2 regions of the Aliivibrio sp. S2TY2 genome follow, and region 2 is predicted to be linked to the other one. Evidence: riboswitches for the same ligand, from Rfam matches in the RefSeq annotation. Region 2 holds a riboswitch; the other holds the start of a gene.
The links. Region 2 has a riboswitch for lysine ahead of PVK63_RS07890 (Na+/H+ antiporter NhaC family protein). Riboswitches for the same ligand answer to the same signal wherever they lie in the genome.

Region 1: it holds a riboswitch for lysine, as region 2 does, so the genes downstream of both, lysC (lysine-sensitive aspartokinase 3) here and PVK63_RS07890 (Na+/H+ antiporter NhaC family protein) in region 2, are expected to answer to the same signal.

Annotation. Positions count from the first base shown of each region.
Region 1 covers NZ_JARACS010000006.1:213,736-229,404, reverse strand. Annotated here, with positions in the region: gene metH (methionine synthase) at 1-685, shown strand, start outside; gene lysC (lysine-sensitive aspartokinase 3) at 962-2,311, opposite strand; lysine riboswitch at 2,377-2,549, opposite strand; gene PVK63_RS12010 (pyridoxal-phosphate-dependent aminotransferase family protein) at 2,765-3,874, shown strand; gene PVK63_RS12005 (PglL family O-oligosaccharyltransferase) at 3,936-5,690, opposite strand; gene uvrA (excinuclease ABC subunit UvrA) at 5,790-8,615, opposite strand; gene galU (UTP--glucose-1-phosphate uridylyltransferase GalU) at 8,792-9,661, opposite strand; gene PVK63_RS11990 (single-stranded DNA-binding protein) at 10,168-10,707, shown strand; gene csrD (RNase E specificity factor CsrD) at 10,985-12,964, shown strand; gene PVK63_RS11980 (MSHA biogenesis protein MshI) at 13,094-14,542, shown strand; gene gspM (type II secretion system protein GspM) at 14,542-15,180, shown strand; gene PVK63_RS11970 (type IV pilus, mannose-sensitive hemagglutinin D (MSHK)) at 15,182-15,517, shown strand; gene mshL (pilus (MSHA type) biogenesis protein MshL) at 15,529-15,669, shown strand, end outside.
Region 2 covers NZ_JARACS010000003.1:323,997-339,665, forward strand. Annotated here, with positions in the region: gene PVK63_RS07860 (SEC-C metal-binding domain-containing protein) at 1-287, shown strand, start outside; gene dsbB (disulfide bond formation protein DsbB) at 371-886, opposite strand; gene nhaB (Na(+)/H(+) antiporter NhaB) at 959-2,554, opposite strand; gene fadR (fatty acid metabolism transcriptional regulator FadR) at 3,003-3,845, shown strand; gene PVK63_RS07880 (MipA/OmpV family protein) at 4,091-4,843, shown strand; gene PVK63_RS07885 (H-NS family histone-like protein) at 5,014-5,418, opposite strand; lysine riboswitch at 5,663-5,846, shown strand; gene PVK63_RS07890 (Na+/H+ antiporter NhaC family protein) at 5,926-7,512, shown strand; gene PVK63_RS07895 (nucleotidyltransferase domain-containing protein) at 7,619-8,395, shown strand; gene PVK63_RS07900 (DNA polymerase II) at 8,399-10,768, shown strand; gene uvrY (UvrY/SirA/GacA family response regulator transcription factor) at 10,919-11,563, shown strand; gene uvrC (excinuclease ABC subunit UvrC) at 11,563-13,389, shown strand; gene pgsA (CDP-diacylglycerol--glycerol-3-phosphate 3-phosphatidyltransferase) at 13,435-13,989, shown strand; tRNA gene PVK63_RS07920 (tRNA-Cys) at 14,307-14,380, shown strand; tRNA gene PVK63_RS07925 (tRNA-Gly) at 14,403-14,478, shown strand; tRNA gene PVK63_RS07930 (tRNA-Leu) at 14,587-14,673, shown strand; tRNA gene PVK63_RS07935 (tRNA-Gly) at 14,706-14,781, shown strand; partial or broken gene PVK63_RS07940 (pyridoxal phosphate-dependent decarboxylase family protein) at 15,400-15,669, shown strand, end outside.

The sequences.
Region 1 (15,669 bases), on a different contig from region 2:
AGGAATGTGTGCTCTTTTTCCTGCTAACAGTGTTGATGATGATATTGAAGTGTATACCGATGAATCACGCACAGAGGTATTGAAAGTTCTATATAATTTACGTCAACAAACAGAAAAACCAAAAGGGTTTAACTATTGTTTATCTGATTATATCGCACCGAAAAAGAGCGGAAAGGGCGATTGGATTGGTGGCTTTGCTGTGACTGGAGGTATTGGTGAAAGAGAGCTTGCAGACGACTATAAAGCCAAAGGTGATGATTATAATGCCATTATGATCCAAGCCGTTGCTGACCGTTTAGCTGAAGCGTTTGCCGAGTATTTGCATAAAGAAGTACGTAAAGATATTTGGGGCTATTCTCCAGATGAAGACCTTTCAAATGATGATCTTATCCGTGAAAAGTATCAAGGTATTCGTCCTGCACCTGGATACCCAGCTTGTCCTGAGCATACAGAAAAAGGGACATTGTGGGAGTTGATGGATGTTGAAGAAGCAATAGGAATGTCGTTGACTTCTAGCTACGCTATGTGGCCGGGAGCCTCCGTTTCTGGCATGTATTTCTCTCATCCTGATTCTCGTTATTTTGCGATAGCTCAGATCCAAAAAGATCAGGCAGAGAGTTACGCAGAAAGAAAAGGCTGGGACATGTTAGAGACTGAAAAATGGTTAGGTCCAAATTTAAACTAATTTCTTTTTAAATTAAAAATCCCATTAATAAATCTATTAATGGGATTTTTAGTTTATACACTTGATATCTATTCAAGTGTAATACCATTCTGGATAAATAGTTGATCAGATAATTGCGTAGGAAAAATCGATTAGAGCAAGGCATAAATTACAGTAACTAGTGGTTCTAATTACAAAATTTATAACGCAGATATAATCGATTTTAACAAGCAAGAATGATCAAATACTTATGTAGATTGGTATAAATGGTCAGGTCCTTATTTAAATTAGTTCTATTTATTCAAATAACTCTTTATGTAGAACTTGAACTGCACGTTTTGAGTCTGATTCATTTAATAAAAAGCATAAATTATGTTGGCTTGCACCATAACAAATCATACGTAAATTGAAATCCTCTAAAGTACCGAATACTTGTTTAGCTGAGCCTTTAGAGTGACTCATTTGATTACCAATGAGCGCAACTAAGCACAAATTGTGTTCTATTTCGATTGTGCAAAGTTCTTCAAGTTCTTGCTGTGCTTCTGGTGGCAATTCAGGTGCTTTGCCATTGGTATTTGTTTGATCAAGAGTGAGAGCAACACTGACTTCGGAAGTTGTAATTAAATCTACAGATATTTGGTATTTTGCCAAAATTTTAAACACTTCGGCAAGGAAACCGTAAGCATGAAACATATTTGGGCTATGTAATGTCACCATGGTTTGATTGCAGCGTAGGGTTAGCGCTCTAAATAGTGGAGAGCTATTTACCTGTTGTTTAATCCATGTGCCGCCTTTTTCTGGTTCTTTTGATGAACCAACAAATACCGGAATTTGATGGCGAAGTGCTGGCAATAGGGTTGATGGGTGCAATATTTTAGCCCCATAATTTGCCATTTCAGAGGCTTCGCTGAAACTGATTTCAGGGATTGGTGAGGCAGCAGAGGCAATGCGTGGATCGGTTGTATAAATACCCGGAACATCGGTCCAAATCTCTAATCCACATGCATTCACTGATTCCGCAATCAAAGCGGCACTGTAATCACTGCCTCCTCGACCTAATGTTGTTGTACTCCCTTGGCTATCTGAGCCAATAAAGCCCTGCGTTACAACGATATGTTTTTGAGATAGAGGTATCAGTTTTTCTCGAGCTAAACGAGTAATTTCTTCAAGTTGAGGTTCACCTTTACCAAATTTTGAATCGGTGCGTAGTACGGTTCGAATATCAAAGCGAACCGCAGAATTTCCACGTTCAATCAATAGTTGAGTAAAAAGGTGGGTAGACATTAACTCACCACACGCGACAAGGTGGTCAGTAAGTTTATCGCTAGGTTGGAAAGTCGCAGCGTCAGCCGTTTTTTCTATATCATCAAGAATTTCAAGAATGGCTTTTTCAGGGTAAATGGGATCGGAAAGTTGGTCTAATACTGAAAAATGTATGGACTTGAGTTCAGAGAGGATTACTTTTTTTCTTTGGTTATCTTGTGTGCCATTTGCAAGTTCAACTAAAAGATTAGTGACTCCGGAGCAAGCACTGATAACGACAAGGTGAGTATTTTGGTTCTGTTCTATGACATAAGCGCTGCGGCTCATTGCTTCAAAATTTGCAACACTTGTTCCGCCAAATTTAGCAACATTTATAGGGTTCACTTTCCTGTCTCCCGACTACATCCAATGTGTAAATAAATGTGAAGAGTCATAGCAAAAAATAAATAGCTGCTAGAAGCTCTCCACTTAAAATTAAGTGGCAATCGTAAGGATTCAGCCTGTACGATCGATAATCTTTTCCCAATCAAGATTATCTCGGCACTGCTCTCCCTCACTTATTTGTTTGGGAGTTTGGGCTCCACAAATAAAGCTACCTAGGCAGTGCTCCTCTTCTGTGTATGTTTTATATAACAAAATATATGTTAACAATGTGCTTTTTTATGAAACAAATGTCAATCAATAGTAATGGCTTTATTTGTATTTCTCCGATTTAAAGTAAATATAAATGTTTTATGGCTATTTTCTATAGTTAAGTCACTCTAATTACTTCGTCTAATTGAGTTTAATTATTATTGTGTCTATTCTTTAAACACCCTATATTTCAAGGAGTGAATGATGCAAAGTTTTATCCCACCAAAAAGAACCCTTATGGGACCTGGACCTTCTGATATATCGCCACAAGTATTGCAGGCATTAAGTCGCCCAACGATTGGCCACTTAGATCCTCTATTCATTAAAATGATGGATGAAGTAAAAGAGCTACTTAAGTATGCATTTCAAACAGAAAATGAGTTTACCATTGCGGTTTCTGCACCAGGAAGTGCAGGAATGGAAACTTGTTTTGTTAATCTCGTGGAGGAAGGTGAAAAAGTTTTAGTCTGTCGTAATGGTGTTTTTGGCGAGCGTATGCGTCAGAATGTTGAGCGATGTGGTGGAACTGCGATTGTTATCGATGATAAATGGGGTGAGCCAGTTTCACTAAATAAAGTTGAAGAGGCTTTACTGCAACATGCAGATATTAAGATCGTCGCTTTTGTGCATGCAGAGACATCAACTGGTGTATTAAGTGATGCAGAAGCCATTTCAACTCTTGCGCGTCAACATGGCTGCTTAACTATTGTTGATGCAGTAACGTCGTTGGGTGGAGTACCATTATTCGTTGATAAATGGCAATTAGATGCGGTTTATTCTGGCTCTCAAAAATGTTTATCTTGTACTCCAGGTTTATCTCCTGTGACGTTTTCTAAGCGAGCAGTCGATAAGATGAAATCAAGAACTAAAGCTGTGCAAAGCTGGTTCTTAGATCAAAGCTTAGTCCTGTCTTATTGGAGCGGTGACGGAAAACGAAGTTATCACCATACTGCGCCTGTAAATAGTTTGTATGCATTGCACGAATCATTATTGATGCTTAAAAATGAAGGATTAGAAGCCACGTGGAGTCGACATGCATTTTATCATCAAGAATTAAAAGAAGGATTAGAATCGCTAGGTATTCAGTTTATGGTTGATGAAGCGTATCGTTTACCACAGCTTAATGCCGTTTATATTCCAGAAGGTGTTAGCGACGTAGAAGTTAGAAGTCGATTACTGAATGAGTATAATTTAGAAATTGGCGCAGGGCTGGGCGATTTAGCCGGAAAGACTTGGCGTATTGGTTTGATGGGGTATGCAGCTAAAAAAGAAAATGTCGCATTATGTTTAAAAGCATTATCTGACGTTCTTTAGGTTACAAATACAAAAGCCGCTAAAAACGTAGCGGCTTTTTACTGTGTCTTTATTTATGATTTTATTTTTGACGTAACTTTTCGTCGAGTTGTACCAATTCAAATTTGTTATTTGGAAAGAGAAAAATGGCTTCTCTTCTAATATCTTCTGCTCTTTTTTCTTCGCCTAAAGCTTGATAAGCAATGATTAGGTTTTGATAAAAGGCTGGTCTTGGCTTGGTTTTAATCAGTTCTTTTGACCAAGTAATATAAGGCGTGATCAGTTCTGGTTTTTTATTCATTATCCCAATGGATAGCTGAGCAGATAACACATCCCAATTAAATCTGTCTTCCCAAATCACAGGATTAGTTACTTGATTTAAAATATCAGGGTTCATTGGTCGAGTCGTTTCAAATTTAGTTAAAACCCAATTCGTGTGAAGTGTTGAAAGCATATAAAAAGCAGTGACAATTGGCAGTACTAATGAGCTGACTCGTAATGTTATTTTACTGATATCACTAATGCGGTACTTTTTATATTTACAGCTTAGTTGATCTATCCAGAACAGAAGAATGATGAATGTAAACCAGTGCAGCATAGAGTGGTAAAATGGATACTCTAATTGACTATGAATAAAGATCGGAGCAATTAAAGCGAGCAAAGCAAATTGTGTATCTAGTTTGCTTTTTCGTATTTTGAGTAACACTCCTCCCGCGGCAATTAACAAACCTAATATTGCAACGATACCACCTTCTACGCCCCAGTATAATACTTCATTGTGAGGATGATCCATTGAAGGCAACCCAGGTTTATAGCTTGATGAAATTTGGTGTTGTTTTGCTGTATATAGGGTGTAATCAGCCTCGAAATTACCATAACCATAACCGGTAATCGGCTTTTCTAAAAACATGTCTAGAGCTTGTGGAAAGGTATATCGTCTCGGACTTTCTAGATCCGCTTTTTGACTAATTAATGATACTTTAGATAAATTATCTTGAGATAAGTTAAATAAAACAAAGCTACCACTAAAACCAATAATTAACGCTAATACCCAAGAAAAGAAACGTTGTTTTGTACAATATTTCCACATGTATGGCGTTAATAAAATAAGGCTGAAAACCGTCGCTAGCCAACCTGTACGAGACGCTAATACGACGATCAGTGGTAAGGTAAATAAGATCGTTGCATAAAGTAGAGTGAGTGCAATAACATTTTCACGGTATTTAATTGGTTGTCGAGCAAGGAAGTAAGAGGCGATAGCTAGCCCTGTCGCTAGAAAACTTGCCATTACATTGGGTTGTTGAAAAATACCGTAAGGGCGATTTGCTATAACGTTATAACCGAAGCTGTTCCCTTCCTTTAGAAAAAGGTATTGGATATAGCCAAAAACTGCTTCGATTAACACTGAACCGATAATACACCACAAGAGCCACTGCTTCTGTTTATTTGAAAAGGCGAATTGTTGCAGAGTAATGAAGAAAAGTAACCCAGCCCATAAACCTAAAAACTTCCCTAAAGCTAATTGAGGAGAGGCATCGTGATAGAACAGAGGAAGGGAAAGTAAGCTAACAGCGAACAATAAAACCAGAGTTAAGGTCGAATATTTAATTAGTCCCTGTTTTGCTGTATGAAATAAGGCAATTGCGATTGCAATACTTGCAGGGATCCAAGAGGCGGCATTGAATGCTAGGTGTAGCCCTGAACCTCCAGGGTTGGGTTGGAAAAAATGAGCACAAACAAAGAAAAGAACACTTAAGCTGAATAGATAGGATTTAGTTAATGGTTTTTTAATCTTTCTAGCTTCTAATAATGTTCCTTGAGTGAGTAGCGTTGCCATGTTTCATTAATTCCTTATTACGAGCATGAGAATAAAAGTAAAGCCAACAAAATGCTGGCTTTATTCTATCTGATCCAAGCAATAAAAGGCTTAATTTTATTACTTTAGCATTGGTTTTAAGAAGCGTGCCGTATGAGACCCCTCAACTAATGCAACATCTTCAGGTGTTCCCTCTGCGATGATCTCTCCGCCTCCTTGTCCACCTTCTGGCCCCAAGTCGATAATCCAGTCAGCAGTTTTAACGACATCAAGGTTATGTTCGATCACGACAATGGTATTGCCTCGCTCACGTAAGCGATGCAAGACGTTCAATAGTTGCTGAATATCGTGAAAATGCAGACCTGTTGTCGGCTCATCTAGAATATAAAGCGTTTTCCCTGTATCTCGCTTTGATAGTTCACGAGCTAGTTTAACCCGTTGAGCTTCACCACCAGATAGTGTCGTCGCAGCTTGCCCTAAACGAATATAAGACAGTCCTACATCCATTAAGGTTTGTAGCTTTCTAGCGATAACAGGTACTGGTTCAAAGAAAGAGTGAGCATCTTCAATCGTCATTTGAAGAACTTCATCAATACTCTTGCCTTTGTATTTTACCTCTAGTGTTTCGCGATTATATCGTTTACCTGTACATACATCACATGGCACATAAACATCAGGTAAGAAATGCATTTCTACTTTGATTACACCATCACCTTGGCACGCTTCACAGCGACCGCCGCGAACGTTAAAGCTAAAGCGGCCTGGTTTATAACCACGAGATCGAGATTCAGGCGTACCAGAAAACAGCTCACGAATTGGAGTAAAAATACCAGTATAAGTAGCAGGGTTTGAGCGAGGTGTTCGGCCTATCGGGCTTTGATCTATGTCGATAACTTTATCAAAATGCTCGATCCCTTTGATCTTCTTATAGGGTGCTGGCTCTGATGTCGTCGCGCCATTTAATTGGGTATGAGCAATTTTAAAGAAGGTATCGTTAATCAGTGTAGATTTACCTGAACCAGAAACCCCTGTCACACAAGTAAAAAGACCGACAGGTAATTTTAATGTCACGTTTTTTAGGTTGTTGCCTGTCGCGCCAATTAACTCAACCTGTTTTTTCGGATCGGCTTTGATGCGCTCTTTAGGTATCGCGATTTCTTTAGCACCACTTAAGTATTGGCCTGTTAGTGAATTTGGGTTCGAAATAATAGCTTGGTAATCACCTTCAGCCACAATATGCCCACCATGAATCCCTGCCCCGGGGCCAATATCAATAATATGGTCGGCGCTTCTGATCGCGTCCTCGTCATGCTCCACCACAATGACGGTATTACCAAGATCACGAAGGTGATTAAGGGTTTTTAATAGGCGCTCATTGTCTCGTTGATGAAGACCGATAGAAGGTTCATCAAGAACGTACATAACACCAACTAAACCGGCACCAATTTGGCTTGCTAAGCGGATGCGCTGTGCTTCACCACCAGAAAGGGTATCAGCACTACGTGATAAATTAAGGTAATTTAAGCCGACATTGATAAGGAAATGCAGACGTTCATTAATCTCTTTCATTACCTTATCTGCGATTTGAGCTTTTTGTCCTTTCAGTTCAAGTGAACTAAAGAAAGTCATTGAATCTTGAATACTCATTTCACAGATTTCAGGTAATGTTGTGTCACCAACAAATACATTGCGAGCTTCTAAACGTAAGCGAGTACCATGACAACTTGAACATGATTGAGTTGAAATGTATTTTGATAGGTCGTCACGCACAGAGCTTGATTCTGTTTCTTTATAACGACGATCAAGCGTATTTAGTATTCCTTCAAAAGGATGACGTTTAACACGAAGATCTCCGCGATCATTACTGTATTGAAATTCAATTTCTTCTGAACCAGAGCCATTAAGAATGATGCTTTGGAATTTTTTTGATAGTGATTTAAATGGTGCGAAAAGATCAAATCCGTAATGCTTGGCTAATGAACCTAACATTTGGAAGTAATAATAGTTTTTTTGATCCCAACCTTTGATCGCTCCTTCAGCAATACTTAATTTATTATCTAGAACAATGCGGTCGGCATCGAAATATTGTTGAACACCGAGACCATCACAAGTACCACAAGCCCCTGCTGGATTATTGAATGAGAAGAGGCGCGGCTCAAGCTCTGACATACTATAACCACAATGTGGACATGCAAAGTTAGCTGAGAAAATCAGAGGCTCGTCTTTGGTATCATCCATATAATCGACAACAGCAATACCACCTGTCAGTTCCAAAGCGGTTTCAAAAGATTCAGCAAGGCGCTGTTTTAGATCATCTCTAACTTTAAAACGATCAACAACCACTTCGATGGTGTGTTTTTTATGAAGTTCCAGCGTCGGTGGATCAGAAAGATCGCAAACTTCGCCATCAATACGAGCACGAATAAATCCTTGAGCAGCTAAATTTTCTAAGGTTTTAACATGCTCACCTTTACGTTCTTTCACAATAGGCGCTAACAACATGAGTTTTGTGCCTTCTGGCAACTCTAACGCTTTATCAACCATTTGACTGATAGTTTGTGCGGTTAGTTCGACATGATGTTCAGGACAGCGAGGTTCACCAATACGAGCATACAAAAGACGTAAATAATCATAAATTTCAGTAATCGTACCAACAGTAGAGCGAGGGTTATGAGATGTTGATTTTTGTTCGATAGAAATAGCAGGAGATAGGCCTTCAATGTGGTCAACATCTGGCTTTTCCATTAATGATAAGAACTGACGAGCGTATGCAGATAAAGACTCTACATAGCGTCGCTGACCTTCTGCATACAAAGTATCAAAGGCCAAAGAGGATTTTCCTGAACCAGATAACCCTGTAATAACGGTTAGCTTATCTCTTGGGATAGTTAAACTAATGTCTTTTAGGTTATGGGTTCTTGCCCCTCTAACTTCAATTTTATCCATGGAAATGTCTCTCTGCTTTAAAGAATAACTAGGATAAGTATTGCACAGAGTATCAAAACAACAAAGAGGTACTGGGTAAAAAAACAGTGGTTTTATTAAATTGGAGATAGTATCGGGGGAAATGAAAACGCCTTGAGATGTATCACAAGGCGTTTATATACTGGCATGTAGAGGTTTTACTTTTTACCTGTAGCTTGCTTTGCTAATTCTGAAGATTTTTTATCTTTTAAATAAACATTCTCGTAGCAGTAGTTAGTTGCTTCGATGTAACCTTCAACGCTACCACAGTCAAAACGCTTACCTTTAAATTTATAGGCAAGAACACAACCTGATTGAGCTTGTTTTAGTAGTGCATCCGTAATTTGGATCTCACCACCTTTACCTGGCTCTGTGGTTTCTAGAATCTCAAAAATATCAGGAGTTAAAATGTAGCGACCAATAATCGCAAGGTTACTTGGTGCAGTACCTGGTTCTGGTTTTTCAACCATGTTGTCTACACGATATAAATCGTCTTTGATCATCTCACCAGCAATTACGCCGTATTTGTGAGTTTCGTCGTCTGGCACTTCTTCTACTGCCACAATAGAGCAGCGGAATTGTTTATACAGCGCAACCATTTGAGAAAGAACACCTTGCTCTTCATTTACGCATAAATCATCAGCAAGTACGACTGCAAATGGTTCATCACCTACAAGTTCGCGGCCAGTAAGAATAGCATGGCCTAAACCTTTCATTTCACGCTGGCGAATATAGGTAAAGTTAGCCGCGTCGATCAGTTCGCGCACATCCTCCAGTAACTCTTCTTTATTTGTGCCACTAATTTGATGTTCTAGCTCGTAGTTTTTATCAAAATGGTCCATTAAAGAGTGCTTACCACGACCTGTTACAATACAGATCCCGTCCATACCAGCATTAATCGCTTCTTCTACACCATATTCAATCAGAGGTTTGTTTACCACTGGCATCATCTCTTTTGGCATTGATTTGGTTGCTGGTAAAAAGCGAGTGCCGTAGCCTGCGGCAGGGAAAAGACATTTTTTGATCATCACTGAGTCCTAGATAGACAATATTTTAAATTCGTTGAAAGCCCTTTGAGCCTCATCATTATGAATGCAGTTTAGCGATTAAACATAATGAAATGAAGCGCTTTGAGTAAAACAATCATCTCGTGTAGCCATTAATGCGATTCATCTATGAATATTAGTTAAAACTAGGCTTAATATTAAGACTGAGGTGCTGTTTTAACCCCATTCCACACACCAAATGAGGCATTATGGAAAATATGAATTCTAATGGTTGATTTGATTACGTACAAAGTAAGAATAGCGAAACGAATATACTAAGTATACCCATTGTAATTAAAAGAGTGATCTAAGCTTTTTAGCGGGGTAAGTTGTTAGAACTCTTTAACTGTGTCTCTATTTTAGGAGGTTATGAAATGGATTCCATCTTTAGGGGTATCAGAAATAACCTTGAACGTGTTAGACTGAAGACTACTGTATATATAACCGGGTGATATGAATATTCACCTCTAATCTATCTGGAGCAAACTATGGCCAGCCGTGGTATTAATAAAGTTATTCTTGTGGGTAACTTAGGGCAAGATCCTGAAATCCGTTACATGCCAAGTGGCGGTGCGGTAGCAAACATTACAATTGCAACGTCTGAATCATGGCGTGATAAAGCAACTGGTGAACAACGTGAAAAAACTGAATGGCATCGAGTTGCTTTATTCGGAAAATTAGCAGAAGTAGCTGGTGAATATTTACGTAAAGGCTCTCAAGTTTATGTTGAAGGCCAGCTTCAAACGCGTAAATGGCAAGATCAAAGTGGTCAAGACCGTTTTACTACAGAGGTTGTAGTTCAAGGTTTTAATGGCGTAATGCAGATGCTTGGTGGCCGTGGCCAAGGCGCACCTGCTGGTGGTCAACAGCAACAGCAAGGTAACTGGGGCCAGCCTCAACAGCCTGCCCAGCAGAATAATTTTGCACCTCAACAGCAACAACAAGCGCCTCAGCAGCAAGCTCAACAAGCACCTCAACCTCAATACAATGAGCCGCCAATGGATTTTGATGATGACATTCCGTTCTAGAACTTAAGAGTAATGTTGTTATAGATAGAAAAAGCCTCGAATTTAACGAGGCTTTTTTTATAATGAGTAATCTAATCAATCAGTGATATTTATTGTTAAGTCAGAAAGTTTATTACTAATTTAGCGATTCATCATTCTGTTACTGAAGCTTCGTATCATAAAGAACTGAAGTAAGATATTTGTATTACATCTAATACGGACTTAGAGATAGTTCAAAAATTTACATTTTAAATTGTGGCATGATTCAAAGCCAACTTTTTCAAGGAAGAAAAGTTTAATGAGAAAAACCCCTAGTTTACGGTTGAGTAACCGATTAATTTCGTTTGTAACATTAATGGTTTCAGCCGCTATTTTTATTTTATTTATTGGTGGGACGATCTCATTTAAGCAGATAGGTAATGAATATCTTGAGCACTATTTAATTGGTGTCGTTAATGTTGTTGATGAAGAGCTTCTTCAGCCAGAGGAAGCAAAATCAATGACTAAATGGCTACCTAAATTATTAAAGGCAAGCAGTGTAGTAAGCATGGAGCTGTCTTCACCCACTGGCGTCGTTTACTCTTTTCAAACCTTAGCGGTTATGCCTGATGATAATTTACTATATCAAAAAACACTGCCTTTAGAACTGAATAAAGGTTATTCCATTACTTTCAAATCCGTCCCTCCTTATAGTGCTTTTACTTATTCTTTAGGGGCGTTATTTTCAATTACAGCTGCGATTGCCGTAATTATCGTCTCATTATTGTGGGGGGTAGTTTGGTTAAGAAAACAACTGCATGGTTCAGAATTATTAGAAGAACGTGGGCGTATGCTACTGGCTGGAAAGCTAGATGATTACGCTATAGGTAATGAAGAAGAATGGCCAGCAACAGCAAGCTTGGCTCTTGATAACGTGATTGCTGAGCTGAAAGATGCAAGAAAGGAGCGTAGCCGTTTTGATACATTTATACGTACGCATACCTTCCTGGATCAACTTACAGGTTCGGCAAATCGAGTGTTATTTGACAGTAAGTTAGAGTCAACTCTGCAAGAATCAGAAAGCCAAGGGGTTCTTTTATTATTACGTATTAATGGTTGGGAAGAATTAATTGAAGAAAGTGGAAAAGCAGTTGGAGATGAACTCATTGTCGAGATAGGCAAGCAATTAAACAATGTAATGCAACGCTACAGTGACAGTGTTCTCTCTCGCTATTATCAATCTGATTTTGCTCTTCTTATTCCACAGCAATCACTAAAAGAAGCAAAAGCTTTAGCTTCACAATGTTTAAAAGTGATAGAAAAAATTATTCCACCTAAAAGCCTAGATATTGATAATTGGTGCCATATTGGTGTCAGTATGTATGTGAGTGGGGAAAGACGAGGTCGCTTGATGGATGAGCTTGATATGGCTCATCGTAGTGCATTATTACAAAATAATAATAGCTGGTCATTGTTTAAAAAACAGCAGCAACTAACTGAAAGTTTAGGAAGTGTGCGCTGGAGAAACTTATTTGATGCTATTTTTTCTCAAGACCAATTAATTTTATATAAGCAATCAACATTCTTATTTGATGGTGCTGAGCTTAATCCGCTTCACTTAGAGCTTTTTTCTCGAATTAAAGATGAGAATGGTGTGCAGATCAAAGCCTCTCGATTTCTACCTGCGATCGCACAAGTAGGGTATCAAATTAAGCTAGATGCTGCCGTGTTAAAACAAGTTTTCCCTTTACTTAGTGATCCTGAATTTTCGCAGCATTCTTTTTCTGTACACTTGCATGTTAAAAGTTTACAAAATTCAGGATTTATTAGGCAGTTACGAAATCGACTATTACAAACACCTCGAGCTCAACTTCAGCGGTTAAGTTTTGAGTTAGTTGAAGGGCAAGTAGTCACTTACTTAGATGCGGTAAGACCAGTAGCAAAGTTAATAAAAAGCTTTGGTTGTCAGTTAATTGTAGAGCAAGCTGGAAGGACAATAGTGAGCACTCACTATATTAAGGATTTAAATGTTGATTACATTAAATTGCACCGCAGTTTGATGAAGGATATCCCTCAACGATATGAAAACCAATTGTTTGTGAGAAGTTTATTAGGTGCTTGCGAAAATACAGGTTCGCAAGTTCTTGCTGTAGGTATTGAAAATAAAAAAGAATTAAAAGTAATAAAAGAGCTTGGTGTTGAAGGTGCTCAAGGGCGAATTTTTGAAGCAGAAACGGCCTTGTTCCATCATAAAGAAAAGCTATCAATACCTAAAAGAAGGAGTCGTTGGGAAAAGTAAGTTTTTCGTGTTTTATTAATTACAGCATATCAGAAAAGAATAGAATGTTGTATGATTGCGCGAATTGTGCTTTTTCTGAGAGCATTGTAAATAAAGTGAGAGATAAGAGACTAGCAGTAGATGAAGATAATGGATGCATTTAAAAAACTGAAGCTATCTCGTTCAGTCAATGTCACAGCATCAATTGTGATATTGCAAGGCGGTATTTACATTGCAAAAAGTGGTGGAAATAAAGCGCTTAAAGAGCAAGTTTTTATGCCTGTTAGTCAGCCCCAAGCGTGGAGAGATTCGCTTGTTAGCGCTTGCCAAAAGATGGGTTTATCTGACTGCTGTGTAAATATTGTCATCGGTTCTCATTTATATCAATCCTTTCAAATAGAAAACCCAAATATCCTTAAAGAAGAACTGCCAGGTGCATTGCCTTTTTTAGTGAAGGATTTAATTAGTGATAGAGTCTCTGACATCGTAGCTGATGGTGTAGATATTACCAACGGGAAAATGCAGGTCTATATTTCTCAGGTTTCAGTAATAGAAACGATTCTTGAGTTATTAAAACCACTTTCAATTCAAATATCTAACGTGACGCCTGATGAATTAGTGTGGAAATACGCTAAACCAGAACAAAATAGCTTCATGTTATTAAGTCACAGTGCTTCTGCTGAATTTAAGTTGCTTGCTTTTAATGAAGGTGATTTACATTTAAACCGTTCATTACGTGGTATTACAGCCCCATTAACTGGCGAACTATCTAATAGCTTTCAGCTTGATAGTTTAGCTTTGGAATTACAGCGTTCTTTAGATTACTTAAGTGCACAATTGCACGGCGTTAATATTAATCACCTTTATTTCCGTTGTGATGATGAAGATGATGCTGAACTTTCTGCTGAACTACAAAAGCGTCTTGGTGTACAAGTCGCATCTTTATTGGTCGATGAGCCAAGAGTATTTCGCTCTGGTGAAGTACTAAGCTGGTTAGGATTATTTAACAAGCCTGACATTAACTTATATAACGACAGACTGAAGCCTAAAGTCGATCACTTTACGTTACAAAATGTGATAATTAGTTGGGGAGTAGGTCTTGCTGTTGTAGGTATGATTACAGGCTATTATCAGTGGCAATTGAACCAGTTAGAAAGTCACCTCACTGTATTATCTTCGCAAGAGCAAAGTTATCAGCAAGAACTGGGTAACTTGAACAACCAGCTTGAAAGTCATAAACCATCCGCGGCAAAATTAGCAGCAATTAAGCGCTTACAGGAAGATATTGAATCTAAGAAGTCATCATTAAAAGTTATCGATAACTTTGATGAAGGAATGCAAATTGGTTATTCCGGTGTGATGAGTAGCTTAGCTCAGCTTGGTAAAGGGAATATATCGTTAACAAAAATCTATATTTCAGGAGAAGATGTAAATTTTGTTGGGTATGCTCGAACACCAGATGTGGTACCAAATTGGATACAGAGCTTTGAAAATGAATTGCATCTTATTGGTCGAACGTTCAATCAGTTAGACATAAAAACCGATGAGAAAGGCTTGGTGTCGTTTGTTTTAAACACTAAAGCGACAGAGGAAAAATAATGGAGCATTGGATTAAAGCCAAAGATGCATTTTTTGCACTTTCACAACGAGAAAAAATACTTATTACTCTGGTTGGTTGGTTCGCGGTCATTTTTATCTCATTTAGTCTATTTATTGAGCCAGCGCTTGTTGCGAAGCAGAAGGCTGAGCGTGAAACTTATCAGGTAACGAATTCAATTACATCGTTAAAACAGCAAATTGAGTTAGCTCACTTTCGCTTACAAAAAGACCCAAATGTTGAAGTGGACAAGCAGTATCAAGATTTAACGTTAGAAAGCCAAGATTTAGCTCAATTATTGTCTAATCGAGTTGCTGCATTGGTTTCTCCTACTCAGATGGCTCAGCTTTTAGAAACAGTATTACAGCAGTCGTCAAAATTAACCTTAATATCTATGAGTACGCAGCCTTCAGAGCGCTTACTTGATGAGAATAATAAGGCGGGTTATTACATTCATCCGGTTAAATTAGTGTTGTCAGGTAACTACTTTGATATAGAAACGTATCTATCAAGTTTAGAAGCGTTACCTGTTAAGTATTATTGGAGAAACTTCCGTTATGAAGTTAAGAAATACCCAACTGCAGAGCTAACGATTGAAGTATATACACTTGGTTCAAGTAAAGGATTTATCGGCGGTTAATATGAAGGTTTTTCTTATTTTATTGGCTTTATTTTCAAGCTTTACGTTTGCCTCAGATAGCACTGAAGGGCACGATCCAACTGAACCGTTAAGTTGGACTAAGCCTGTAGCTAAAAAGAAAGTGGTGACTAAAAAACGTCATTACTTCCCATCTCTGCAAGCGATTAGTTGCAGTGGTACAAGTGATTGTTATGCCGTATTAGATGATAAATCAATGAAAAAAGGCGACAAAGTATCAGGATATACCTTATTAGCGATTCGTGAAGATAGCGTTTCTATTGGTCGTTCTGGTAAAACGTGGCAACTTTCTCTATTTTCACAAAATATTAAGAATTAAGGTTTGCAGTAATGAAAGTATGTAATGTCATCATTGGATTAATGGTTGCATCATTAACAGGATGCTCAATGGGTCATCGAGATCCTGTTGAAATTAAACAAACCTTAGATAAGTCTATTAATGATAATGGCAGTCAGTTACTTGTCGATTTG
Region 2 (15,669 bases):
CGGATGGTACGATGCGAATGTTGTCTGCATTACTGACGACTATGATGCTTGCCGTTGATGAAAAAGAAACTCATCGTCAAATGGCTGAAACAGGAATTGATACGCCACCAACGCTAGAGCAGATGTTACCGAAAATTGATTTTATGATACAAGAAGTAGCAATGGCTGCGGATGAATACCAAATTGGCTATAAAGGCCAAAAGGTAAATCCATATAAAGATGTGGGCCGTAATGATGCTTGCCCGTGCGAAAGCGGTAAGAAGTTTAAGAAGTGTTGTGGTAAATAAACACGAAGCTATTTCTTAGTAAAAAATAGAATAAAAAAGCCATCAACTGATTGATGGCTTTTTTGTGTTAAATCAAAAGGTTGTTAGGCTGATTTCTTATTAAAAAATTGAGCGACAACAAAAATAGCCAAAGCCACTAAGTTACCAGCAAAGATAATAACTAACCATTGAGGCATAGTTAACGTTAAGAATTGCCATACAATTTTACTGCAGTCACCATACGCTTCAAACATCCATGGTGCCCATTTGTTGAGTGGTGCCCATGAAGGGAAGGTGACGAATAAATCGCAGGTAGCGAAAGGTGATGGGTTTAATTGGAAATCCACATGTTGAAGAGCGAGCTTTAATCCCCATCCTGCACTGATCCCCCAAGCAACAAAACCACACCAGCGAATAATGAGATTATTTGGGTTTAATAATCCAATAATTGCGGCACCACCAATTCCCATCATAGCAACACGTTCATAAATACACATTACACAAGGTGGTAATTTCATGACGTGTTGAAAAGTAAGAGCTGCAGCTTCAAAAGCAGCGATACAAAGAAGCAATAGCAGCCAAGATAAGCGAATGCGGGAGAAATGGTTGAGGGCTTGCATTAATTATTCCTTAATAAAAAATAAAGGCTCCGTATAAACAGAGCCTTTCATATCAAAAGTGATTATACCTTCTTAATGACCACTAGAAACCGCAGAAGTTGCACTTTCAATTGCACCTGGTGTGATCCAGCCTAAATCGTAGAACATTGCAGTCATTGGTTCAAGGAAGAATACAATACCGAATAAGCCAACAAGAGCCAAGACAATCGTATATGGCAATGCCATCCATACCATACGACCGTATGATAATTGAATTAACGGTGCTAGAGCTGATGTTAATAGGAACAAGAATGCCGCTTGACCATTTGGTGTCGCAACAGAAGGTAAGTTAGTACCTGTATTGATCGCTACCGCTAATAGATCAAATTGATCACGAGTAATCGCACCATCTAATAATGCCGATTTTACTTCATTAATGTAAACGGTACCTACGAATACGTTATCCGATACCATTGACAGTAAACCGTTCGCAACATAGAAAAGCGCAAGTTGAGTGCCTTTATCTTCAACTGCAAGTACAGCGTCGATAATAGGTTTAAATAGCTCTTGATCAATGATTACCGCAACAACCGCGAAGAATACAGCAAGCAGTGAGGTAAATGGTAATGCTTCTTCAAACGCTTTACCCATTGAGTGCTCTTCAATAACACCAGTGAATGCCGTCGCTAAAATGATAACAGATAGACCAATTAGGCCAACAGCTGCAAGGTGCATAGCAAGTGCTACAATTAACCATACTGCAATTAAACCTTGGATGATTAATTTAGCGTTATCGATATTTGTGCGGTTTTTGCTTTCTTCCGCATCGTATTCTTCTAGAATTTTACGTACGTTTTCTGGAAGTTTTGCACCGTAGCCACAGATGCCTAATTTCTCAACGACAAAACACGTTAACATACCACAAATAAATACAGGGGCAGTGATTGGTAGCATACGAATAATGAATTCACCAAACATCCAACCAGCTTGATCTGCAATGATTAAGTTTTGAGGTTCGCCTACCATGGTCATTACGCCACCAAGTGCAGTACCCACACCTGCATGCATAAGAAGACTGCGTAAAAATGCACGGTAGTTTTCAAGGTCATCACGAGTCAGTTCATCGGTTACATTTGAATCACATGTATGATCGTGGCTTGGAGTACCACCTTGACCAGAAGCCACTCGGTGATAAATAGCATAGAAGCCAACAGCAACACTGATAACAACAGCAATAACGGTTAAAGCATCAAGGAACGCGGATAAGAAAGCAGCAGTAAAGCAGAATGCAACAGAAAGAGCTGCTTTCGATTTTATGCCAATCAAAATTTTGGTAAAGATAAATAGAAGCAATTGCTTCATGAAATAAATACCAGCAACCATAAAGACAAGTAAAAGTAATACTTCAATATTAGCCACAAGTTCATGTTTTACTTGTTCAGGGCTTGTCATTCCTATTGCAATCGCTTCGATGGCAAGTAGACCACCTGGCTGTAATGGGTAACATTTAAGAGCCATTGCCAGTGTGAAAATGAACTCAATAACCAATAACCAACCAGCAGTAAATGGGTCGATTAGGAAAAATACAAAAGGGTTAATAACTAAAAATGACAGTATTGCAATTTTGTACCAGTCGGGGGCTTTACCAAGAAAGTTTTTGATAAATGCATTCCCTAGTGAAATAGACATGTGATGCTCTCTAGATTATTACATTGATTCTATAAACATAAGGAGGTGTAGGAAGTTGATAATAATCGCCTAACGTATTATTTTTTTTGAAAGATAAACAACTATTTAGAAAAACAACAAAAAATACCTTACTGCTTTGCCAAATAACTACCTATATAAATCCGCCCTTATACCAAACGCCTGAACTTTACTCTTAAATCATTAATAGTCAATATTCGAAAAGAGGTAAATTGATCAAAATGTGCCTTTGCTCGGTTTTATGAGTAAAACTGATAGAAAGCGATAAAAAAAAGATAGCTACTGCTTGATTGTTCAAGGTAAGTAAGGGTTAAGAAATAGAGCAAATGTTTCTACATTGAGAGTTAAATTAATAAGTGGTTAAGAATTTATTGAACTGGTGGTATGATGAGTGAAGTTATTTTATATAAAGATTGGATTGTAAACTTGTATGGTTATTAAGGCTAAAAGTCCAGCAGCATTTGCTGAAAAATACATTATTGAAAGTATTTGGAACGGTCGTTTCCCACCAGGGTCGATTTTGCCCGCTGAGCGTGAGCTTTCTGAGCTTATAGGTGTGACTAGAACAACATTGCGTGAAGTTCTTCAGCGTTTAGCTCGTGATGGTTGGTTAACAATTCAACATGGTAAGCCAACGAAGGTAAATAATTATATGGAGACATCGGGTCTTCATATTTTAGATACGTTAATGACATTGGTTGATGCGAACAATGCGACATCAATCGTAGAAGACTTATTAGCCGCTCGAACTAATATTAGTTGTATATTCATGAGACAAGCCTTTAAAGCTAATAAAGAAGGTTCATTGCGTACTCTTGACCGTGTTATTGATTCATGCGATCAACTTTTAGCGGCTGAAAGTTGGAATGCATTTATCGAAGAGTCACCTTTTGGCGCTAAAATTAAAGCTGAAGTAAAAGAAGATAATGAAAAAGATCCTGCTAAGCGTGAAGAAATCTTAATCGCTAAAACATTTAATTATTACGATTATATGTTATTTCAAGGCGTGGCTTTTAAATCTGGAAACCAAATTTATGGACTAATTTTTAACGGACTTAAAAAGCTATATGCACGGGTTGGTAGTTATTACTTTTCAAACCCAGAAGCACGTGAACTTGCGTTACAATTTTACCGTGATTTAAAACAAATTTGTGAAGAAGAAAGAAAAGACGCAGTAATGCCAAGAATGCGTCAATATGGTATGGAAGGTAATCTTATTTGGAATGAGATGAAACTGAACTTACCAAGTAACTTTAGAGAAGATGATAGTTAATTTATTAGCTAAAAATATAAAAAAGCAGGCTATAAAAGCCTGCTTTTTTTATATCTGAAATTTGAAGATAAATGAAGGGATAACTAATACTGATTGTTATTTTATTTGAGTTCAATAATTGTATTTTCACGATTAATTTACAAAATAAACCTAAAAAACTGTTAAAATGGTACGACGTGCTGTATGGTGTCTTTGTTATGTTCTAGAGTGTTTAAAATATACAAAGTAATAAAAAGGTTTTTATCGTGAATAAACTCGTAAATGGATTGATTGTTGGAGCAGCATTAGTTGCTGCTGCTAACGTAAGTGCAAATATTTCTCAATGGTCGATTGGTGCAGCAGCAGCCTATTCGCCTTCTTTTTATAAAGAAACTCCTTCAAATACAACGGTAATTCCAGTTGTTGGTTATGAGGGAGAGCACCTTTTTTTACGTGGTTTTAGCGGTGGATATCGTCTTTACCCTGTAGGAACACCTCAAAATATTATTCTTCGTTTTGTTTATGACCCACGTACCTTTAAGCCTGAAGATTCCGATAATATTCAAATGCAGAAATTGGATGAACGTAAAGCAACTATTTTAGGAGGTGTTACTTATCAAGCAATTACTCATATTGGCTTATTTGAAATAGGTGCAGGATCAGATATTGGTAATACGCATAATGGAATTTATGCAGAAGCAGTATGGAAATTACCAATTCGAAGAAAGGGCTGGGCAATTACTCCGTCACTGGGTTACTCATATAATAGTGAGCGCCTAAATAATCATTTATATGGCGTGTCTGCTGAAGAGGCGCAACGAAGTGGTATTGAAGAATTTGATGCTGATTGGGATGGACAATTCTTTGTTGGCTTATCTACTTATTTTCATTTAACGTCAAATATTCGTGTAACTGGTGGTCTTCGATATGTGAACTTAGAAGGCAATTTAGAAAAGAGTTCAATGATAGAACACACGGCAAGTACGACGGGTAATGTTGGTATAGCGTATGTATTTTAGAGCAAGTAATGTGTTGAATACCAATAACGAAGCATTTTAATTAAAGAGTATTGATATGATTAAAATTTTGAAACAATTTAATCGAATACTTTTATGAAAAAAAAGTAAGTAGTAGTAATAAAAAAGCCACTTCAATGAGTGGCTTTTTTTGAATCAAAAGCATATTAATCTTAGATTAAGAAATCTTCTAGTGCTTTACCTGCATCTAGTTGAGTTTGTAGTGCTGATGGAGTACGACCTTGGCCTGTCCACGTTTTTTCTGCGCCAGCATGATCTAAGAATTTGTATTTTGCAGGGCGAGGTGCACGTTTTTGTTTTGTTTTAACAGTAGTAGAAGACATAGTATCTAGTAGGTCTTCTGGAGCGATACCACTTTCAAGCATCATTTGACGGAACTCTTCAAGTTTTGCTTGTTTTTCAGCAAGTTGAGAGCGTTCTTCAGCTTCAGATTCTTGGCGTTCAGCAACAACTGATTGTAATTTCTCAAGAGCTTCTTCTAGTTGCTCTAGTGTCATTTCACGAGATAATACACGAAGGCTACGTAGGTTTAATAGTGTTTTAATTGTATCAGACATGATTGATTCCATAATTATTTTGATAATACATTTATTATATAACAAGAAAATAATATAACAAACTTTCCAATAAAGAAATAATAATTTGATAGTGATAGAAATATTAAAAGTGAGATTTAATAATACATTTGTAGACTATTCGCCAAGATAAAGTATCTCATTCTGACCGTAGTGATGAGTTAATGTTAAAATACTCAGATATAGTATTGCAAAATTGTGTTCAGTCCGTACAATGACTTTCACCTAAACGGGTAGAGGCGCATTGCCTAAGAGTAGATTGTTAGAGGGTGATTCTGATGACAGCAATCGAAAGGAGTCAGTGCCGAAGTTAATTACGTTAATCAGACGTGTTAGCTGGGGTTATTTCGAAAAGGAATAACACTGCCATAGTCAATTTTATTTTTTAACTATGGAGCGCTACTGTGGGGAATTGTTTTAACATTCACTTCCTTTAACGGCATTGCCGTATCAACAGTAGATCTCCAACCAAACTGGTTGTTGTAGATCATGAACTTAGCTGATTTTTCAAATTCTCCGATATCAATATTGCCCCCATTAATCGCATTGGGTTTAGCAATTTTAACTCGCCGAGTTTTACTTTCTCTTGGTGTTGGTATCGTTTTAGGCGCAATTTTGCTGTCTAATTATTCTATTTCTGGTACCGCTTCTTATGTATTTACTTCTGTTAAAGGCGTGTTCATCGATGATGGCGCAATTAATAGCTGGAACATGAGTATTGTTGCTTTCCTTATTTTATTGGGAATGACAACTGCGCTTCTGACTCTTTCTGGTGGTACTCGCGCTTTTGCTGAGTGGGCTCAGACAAGAATTAAAAGCAAGCGTGGTGCGAAACTTCTTGCCGCCTTCCTTGGTGTTTTCATTTTTGTTGATGATTATTTTAATAGCTTAGCTGTTGGTTCAATATCCCGCCCTGTAACTGACCGTTTTTATGTATCAAGAGCAAAGCTAGCTTATATCCTTGACTCAACTGCTGCCCCTATGTGTGTATTAATGCCAGCATCAAGTTGGGGTGCGTACATCATTACTATTATTGGTGGTATTTTGGTGTCGCATGGTGTTACTGAATACTCTGCACTAGGTGCGTATGTTCGTTTAATTCCAATGAACTTCTATGCAGTCTTTGCTTTATTAATGGTGTTTGCAGTAGTTTGGTTCCAACTTGATGTAGGGCCAATGCGCGATCATGAAAATGAAGCCGCTCGTGGTAATGGTTTTGATGATCAAACAGTTAATAAAGAATCTAAAGATTTAAACGAAGAACTGAATATTACGGAAAGTGAAACGGGTAAAGTGTCTGATCTTATTTTCCCTATCATTACGTTAATTGTCGCAACGGTATTCTTTATGATTTATACCGGCGGACAAGCATTAATTGCTGACGGTAAAGAATTTAATATTCTTGGTGCTTTTGAAAATACGAATGTTGGCGCGTCATTGTGTTACGGTGGATTAATCGGTCTAGGCTCTGCGCTTATCACTGTTTTCCGTCAAGGTATCTCTCCAAGAGACATTGGTATGACAATGTGGATTGGTGCGAAGTCAATGTTCGGTGCTATTTTGATCCTTTTCTTTGCATGGACAATTGGTTCTGTAATTGGTGATATGCAAACTGGCTCTTACTTATCTAGTTTAGCGCAAGGCAGTATTGGTATTCACTGGATCCCCGTTATCCTATTTTTACTATCAGGTTTGATGGCATTTAGTACAGGTACATCATGGGGTACATTCGGTATCATGTTACCAATTGCAGGTGACATGGCAGGTGCGACAGACATTGCTCTTATTTTGCCAATGCTAGGTGCGGTATTAGCGGGTTCTGTATTTGGTGATCATTGTTCTCCAATTTCAGATACAACGATTCTGTCTTCTACTGGTGCTCGTTGTAGCCATATTGACCACGTAGCTACACAATTACCTTATGCGCTTTCAATTGCAGGGGTTTCTGCTGTTGGTTATATTGCTCTTGGCTTTACCGCTTCTGTGTTAATTGCCTTTATAGCAGCAACAGCCGCATTCATCTGTGTATGTGGTGGTTTAATGGTTCTGTCCAAAAAACGTGCAGTTACAGCATAGTGTTAATTATTATATAAACAAACCGGTCTATATGGCCGGTTTTTTATTGCTTTTTATTCATGAAGTCGCGATCATTACATTAAGTTATTTATGATTGGAGTTCTTTGTGTCTCGTTATACTTTACCTATTATTGATAAACATTCTCCTTTTCAAATAGAGTTTGAACCTGTCATTCGAGATCTCATTCTGCATATTCGCTCAGCAGCCCCTAAATCGGTTCATAGTATTTACCTATATGGCAGTGTGGCACGACGTGAAGCAATTCCAACACGTTCAAATTTAGACGTAACCTTAATAACCACCGTACCGTTAACAAATAAAGAGCAAACCTTAATAAATACAATAAAAATACGTTTTCAATCTAAATATCCACAAATTACTGGCGTGACATTTAATATCGGTGAAACAAACGATGTATTACAACTTGAATCTATTTTTAGTTGGGGTTTTTGGCTTCGTCATTGCTGTGTATGTATTTTTGGCGATGATTTATCGACTCGATTTGGTGATTTTGAACCAAGTTGGGAAATTGCTAAGAATATGAATATGGATATTGAAGAGTGGTTAGATGCTTACACGAAAAAAATCTTAGCTAGCCAAGACATTGATCTTCAAGTTGAGCTGCAAAAAACGATCGCTAAAAAGCTATTACGTAGTTGTTATTCTTTGGTTATGCATAAAGATAAAGGTTGGTATGATCACCCTATATTATGTGCAAGAAAATTTTTAGAGTATTACCCAGAAAAACAAACGGAAATTGAACGTGTTGTTATGTTATTGAAGGGACGTAAAATACCAAAACGCTCAACCATCGCTTTATTACAAGAGTTTGGTGGTTGGGTTGTTAGTGAATTTAATAAAATAGAAAGAAGAATAGGCTAAAGATTGAATTCACATCAGACAGGCTTTTTACTTACTCGACAAAACAAAGAAATAAACTCACAAAGCTTGGTCGATTTATGGGTTAAGTGTGATAACCATATTGCTCATCTTTTAATTGAGAGTGAACTTGCTGTCGCTTTTATTTTGACAGAGCGTTTATCTGAGTATAAGCGTGTTTTACATAGCCAACAGATCTCATACACACTTAAAGAAACACAATTAAGTACTTTTCATCATCAAGCCGTCACTGCTATTTATTTCACAAGCACACATCAAAAGCGTCAAGTCGCTCAGTATTTTGAGCAAGCCGAATTACCCATTTTTGAAAACGATATTAGATTAGCTGATCGCTATTTAATGGAGCGATTTATCTGTGGAGGGCTTTCTTTTATAGGAACTTCTATACAACGAAAAAACCATATTGAGTATCGAAATGTCAAAATTAAAGCCGCCGAGGTAACCCCGTCTTTCAGTAAAGTATCATTGGATATAGAGTGTTCTGAAAAAGGTATTCTGTATTCCGTTGCCCTACATAGCGACTTAGACACTCGTATCATTATGGTTGGAAAACCAGAAGAAACTGAGTTATCAATTGAATGGGTAGAAAATGAAAAAGCATTATTACTTGCATTAGAGCGTTGGTTTCAAACCTTTGACCCCGATATCGTTATTGGCTGGAATGTCGTTAATTTTGATTTTCGTTTGCTTATTCAGCGTGCTAAATGGCATAACCTCTCATTTCGATTAGGGCGAAGTAACAGTAATTTGTATTGGCGGGATTCAGATAAGAATCGCCAGCAAGGTTTTCTTTCGTTTCCTGGTCGAGTGGTTCTTGATGGTATTGATGCTTTAAAAACAGCGACTTATCACTTTTCGAGTTGGTCTCTAGAGAATGTTGCGCAAGAGTTACTTAATGAAGGTAAATCAATTCATGATCCAAGCGATCGTATGGGTGAAATTAACCGTATGTATCGAGAAGATAAGCAAGCGCTTGCCAATTATAATCTTCAAGATTGTATTTTAGTATCACGAATTTTTGATAAAACCCATTTGTTAGAGTTTGCGATTGAAAGAACAAAACTAACAGGGGTAGAGCTGGATCGCGTTGGTGGTTCTGTTGCTGCATTTACAAACTTATATTTACCAAGGTTGCATCGCTCGGGCTATATTGCGCCTAATCTTGAAAGTGAAAATTGGATTGCTAGCCCTGGTGGCTATGTGATGAATTCAAAACCAGGGTTATATGACTCTGTATTGGTGCTCGATTTTAAATCACTTTACCCTTCAATAATTAGAACGTTTCGGATTGATCCTCTCGGTCTTATAGAGGGGTTAAAGCAGGAAGTTGGAATAGAAAAAGATCAAGCGATTGATGGCTTTAGAGGTGGACGTTTTCATCGAACAAAGCATTTCTTACCGAGTTTAATTGAATCTTTATGGTCAGCACGAGATGTCGCTAAAAAGAATGATGAGAAAGCATTTTCTCAAGCGATAAAAATTATCATGAACTCTTTCTATGGGGTTTTAGGCTCGTCAGGCTGTCGTTTTTTTGATCATCGCTTGGCCTCTTCTATTACGATGAGAGGGCATGAGATCATGAAAACCACTCGTGAGTTGATAGAAGAGAAAGGCTATGAGGTAATCTATGGTGATACGGATTCAACATTTGTCACATTAGGACAAAAAGTATCTTCTAAAGAGGCTGACAGAATTGGACATGATTTAGTGAAACATATTAATGAGTGGTGGAGCGAATACTTACTTTTGACTTACGCCATAGAGTCTTCACTAGAGCTTGAATATGAAACCCACTACCGTACTTTTTTAATGCCTACTATTCGTGGTTCTGAAACAGGATCAAAAAAGCGATATGCAGGTTTAATCCGAAAAGATGGCGTAGAGAAAATGGTTTTTAAAGGGTTAGAGACCGTTCGTACTGACTGGACTCCTTTATCACAAACTTTTCAAAAAGTGCTTTTTGACAAAGTATTCCATCAGCAAGAGGTAAAAGAGTATGTTCGTAAGTATGTTGACGATACAAAATCAGGACGACTGGACGAACAACTTATTTATCGCAAGCGCCTTAGAAGAAAATTAGACGATTACCAAAAAAATGTACCGCCTCATGTTAAAGCTGCTCGATTAGCAGATTATTATAATCAACAAGCGGGTAAACCTGCTCAATATCAATATGGTGGTTGGATTGAGTATGTGATAACAACAGCAGGTCCTGAGCCAATTGAATATAGAAAAAATCCGGTCGATTATGACCATTATGTTGAAAAACAACTAAAACCAATTGCTGATGGGATACTGCCTTTTATTGGTTTGGATTTTTCTGAGCTATCAGCATCGCAATTAGGTTTGTTTTAACAATCACTTATAAAGTCAATAGATTTTTAATAGTAAAAATTTGCGTCCTAACGCATAATCAATATGCGACAGTCTTATTTTTTAAGGTAAAATAGGTACTGAAATTAACCTCAAGTGAGGTTGCAGTAGATTTATATCGGAGTGTCAGTTGTGATTAAAGTTTTCCTTGTAGATGATCATGAGCTGGTTCGCACAGGGATTCGACGTATTCTTGAAGACGTCCGTGGAATTAAAGTAGTAGGGGAAGCTCACAGCGGTGAAGACGCCGTAAAATGGTGTCGAACAGAGCAGGCAGATATTGTCCTAATGGATATGAACATGCCTGGTATTGGTGGCTTAGAAGCCACGAAAAAGATTTTACGCTTCAACCCAGATATGAAAGTAATCGTATTAACTATTCATACTGAAAATCCATTCCCAACAAAAGTAATGCAAGCCGGAGCTGCTGGTTACTTAACAAAAGGGGCTGGTCCGGACGAAATGGTTAATGCCATTCGTATGGTTCAGAGTGGTCAGCGTTACTTATCACCAGAAATCGCGCAACAAATGGCATTAAGTCAATTTACACCTGATTCTGAAAATCCATTCAAGGAGCTTTCAGAGCGTGAATTGCAGATTATGATGATGATTACCAAAGGCGAAAAAGTGACGGATATTTCCGAGCAATTAAACTTAAGCCCTAAAACGGTAAACAGCTATCGCTATCGTTTATTCAGTAAATTGAATATAAGTGGGGATGTTGAATTAACCCATCTTGCTATTCGTCATGGTATTTTAGATGCTGAGACGCTTTAGTGCCTTCTTTTGATTCAAATGCTTTTTTAAAGTCTGTAACACATCAGCCCGGTGTTTATCGTATGTATAACACCGAGGCTGAGGTTATTTATGTTGGTAAAGCAAAAGACTTAAAAAAACGATTATCTAGCTATTTTCGTAGCAATATCCCATCTGAAAAAACCAAAGCCTTAGTCAGTCATATTGATCATATTGATGTGACGGTAACCCATACTGAGACGGAAGCTCTTATTCTTGAGCATAATTATATCAAGCAATATTTGCCTAAATATAATGTGTTACTGCGAGATGATAAATCTTATCCTTATATCTTTATTTCAAACCATAAGCATCCTAGGATCTCAATCCACCGTGGTACGAAACGAAAGAAAGGGGAATATTTTGGGCCATATCCTGATTCTGGAGCGGTACGAGAAAGCCTCCACTTAATTCAAAAGTTGTTTCCTATTCGTCAGTGTGAAGATTCTGTTTATTCGAATCGTGCTCGTCCTTGCCTAATGCACCAAATTGGTCGTTGTTTAGCACCGTGTGTAAAAGGCATTGTGAGTGACGATGAATATAAAGAGCAAACCGAGTTTATTCGTTTGTTTTTACAAGGCAAAGATCGGCAGGTGATTCAAACTCTTGTAGAACAAATGGAAGAGGCAAGTCAATCGCTTAAATTTGAAAAGGCTGCGATTATTCGTGATCAAATTCAAGCAATGAGACGTATGCAAGAGCAGCAATACGTATCAGACGACAGCGGTGATGATTTGGATGTATTAGGTTTTGCTATTGAAAATGGCTTGGCTTGCATACACTTATTAATGATCCGACAAGGTAAGATACTTGGAAGCAGAAGTTTTTTTCCTAAAATACCGGCTAAGACAGATAAAGAGGAAGTGTTTTCAAGTTTTTTAACTCAGTATTATTTGAATCACTCACAAGGGCGAACCATTCCTAATCGTGTTGTAACCAGTTTTGAGTTTGATGAAAAAGGACTAGAGCAAGCATTAACCGAGCTTTCTGGTCGTAAAGTACAATTTCAGTTAAACCCTAAAGGAATGAAAGGGCGCTATTTAAAGTTAGCTGATACCAATGCATTGACGGCACTAACCAGTAAATCAAACCATAAGTTAACGATTCATCAACGCTTTAAGCAATTAGAAGAAGCACTGTCGTTAAATTCAATTCAACGAATGGAATGTTTTGATATTAGTCATACTATGGGGGAGAAAACCGTTGCTTCTTGTGTTGTGTTTAATCAGGAAGGACCAGTAAAAGCAGAGTATCGACGTTATAATATAACAGGTATTACAGGAGGCGATGATTACGCTGCAATGGCTCAAGTGCTTGAGCGTCGTTATAGTAAGCAGCTTGATGTAGATAAAATTCCTGATATTGTTTTTATTGATGGAGGGAAAGGGCAATTAAACCGAGCTTATGAAGTCATTTCTAAGCATTGGGTTGATTGGCCAAAGCAACCATTGTTGTTAGGTATAGCCAAAGGTGTAACACGTAAACATGGGCTTGAAACATTAGTCAAAGTATCTGGTGAAGAGTTTTCTATGCCAAGTGATTCTCCTGCGTTACACTTAATACAGCATATTAGGGATGAAAGTCATAATCATGCAATTAGTGGACACAGAGCTCAACGAGCTAAAGTGAGGAAAACCAGTACATTGCAAAACATTGACGGTGTTGGTCCAAAACGAAGACAAGCATTATTGCAGTATTTAGGTGGTCTACAAGAATTAAAAAGTGCAAGTGTTGAAGAAATAGCCAAAGTCCCCGGCATTAGCCGTTCTTTGGCAGAAAAAATACAGGATGCGTTGAAACACGGATAAAAAAAGCGCACCATAGGCCCAGCGGACCAAAACTAAAGAATTATTATGCGATTAACGATACCAAATATACTCACGTTTATCCGACTTGCACTTATTCCAGTGTTTGTTGTTGTTTTCTATCTGCCTTATGAATGGTCGGCTTTTGCCGCTGCAATGGTTTTTTGGGTTGCAGGTTTTACTGATTGGCTTGATGGGCTATTAGCAAGAAAGTTAGGCCAAACTTCTCGCTTTGGTGCTTTTTTAGATCCAGTGGCTGATAAAGTTATGGTAGCTGCTGCTTTAATTTTGATAACAGAGCATTATCATTCGATTTGGGTGACAATTCCAGCCATCACTATGATTGGGCGTGAACTGATTATTTCTGCCTTGAGAGAGTGGATGGCAGAGATTGGAAAAAGAGCCAGTGTTGCTGTTTCTTGGGTTGGTAAAGTAAAAACAGTTTCTCAAATGTTTGCACTATGGGTGCTAATTTGGCGCTATGATGATTGGATGATTTGGGTTGGTTATGTTGCTTTGTATGTCGCAACTATTCTAACGTACTGGTCTATGATCCAATACTTGGCTGCTGCGAAAGATGATTTGCTTAATGCAGACGATTGATTGAATTAAATATATGAAAAGCGAACTTAGGTTCGCTTTTTTTATGTTAATGCATTTCGTTTTTTATAGTGAATTGATATTCCTTACTTTTGTTGTCTCTTAATTGGAATGATTAGAGCTTATTTTTTAACTTATCTAGTGTTATCTGTGCCAAGAAACACATCTTTTCGTTTGTTTTATATTCATTTTGATCGCATTTTATCCAAACGGAACAAAAACAGAAAAATAGTGTTGACTCTAAGTTCTGATTCAGTAGAATGCATCCCGTACCCAAGAGGAAGGCAGTAAATAAGCAGCTAGCCAATTGAGGATACATTGGCGCCTTGGCAGAGTGGCTATGCAGCGGATTGCAAATCCGTGGACCTCGGTTCGACTCCGGGAGGCGCCTCCAATCTCTTTTTAGAGATGACTTTGCGACACTAGCTCAGCTGGTAGAGCGCAACCTTGCCAAGGTTGAGGTCACGAGTTCGAGCCTCGTGTGTCGCTCCAGATTTTGTAAAAGGCAGTCACGTAACATTGGCAGACTGTTTTAAAGATGGTGTCTAACCGTTCTTTTTAGAACACATTGGTTAGGAGCATCGCAATAAAGAATTGCGTGCCCTGGTGGTGGAATTGGTAGACACAAGGGATTTAAAATCCCTCGGCGTTCGCGCTGTGCCGGTTCAAGTCCGGCCCGGGGCACCATCGATAAAAGTCTATATTGAAAAATATAGCATGCGACACTAGCTCAGCTGGTAGAGCGCAACCTTGCCAAGGTTGAGGTCACGAGTTCGAACCTCGTGTGTCGCTCCAAACAAGAAAGCCTGTTCAGAAATGAGCAGGCTTTTTTACGTTTAAAGCAAGATAAAAAGCGGCAAGCTCCGCCAGAAATAATTGTTTTTGCGTATCAATTTCATGATTATGAATAAAAATTTCCAAAATATGAACAGCTGTGTTATTTTTCTTCACAATCTCGGAACTGTTCTGGGGGAGACGCGTTTTACCTTTATATTTGTCTAAAACTTAAAGAGTGAATACGTAGGGTAGGTATCAACAAAAGCTTGTTGATAGAAGGGATACTAGTGACGGAAACGTCATATTTATGGGAAACCCAACATTGAATACATTTAAATTACACACTCAAATCTGCTTAATACTTCCATTATGCCCTGTATTAGAAACAGGAAGCATCACCGAGCCTTGATCCTTTAAAAACTTACTGTCTTTATGGCATATATCAATCCATATCTATCATGCTATGGACAGCATTTCCACATCTTAAATTTCTTATTTAGACTATATCAATGCATATAGGCCTAACTAGAGATCACAGAAGTATAAAGAAAACGAGTTTTCAGGGTTATAAAAATGAGCACACTTATCGATGCGAATACTGTTATTTCTGTATCGCATTTATCAACTCAATTCGTAGAAGAAAATAGTCAAAAAGAGCCTAGCCAGAAGGAAAAATGGCAAAAATATTTTATTCAAACAGGTGAGGGGGGCAGCGATGAATTTCTTTCTATGTTGAATCATACCAATCGGACATTAGCTGCAGTATTTGAAAAAGTACAATCACCGTATTCAGGAGTAAAGCCTGAGCTGATTGAAAAAGCCATTCAAAGCGTAAATCTAGATAGTGAACCATCAGATCTACGACATGTTATTGATAGAACAACAGAGTTAGTTGTTAAAAACTCA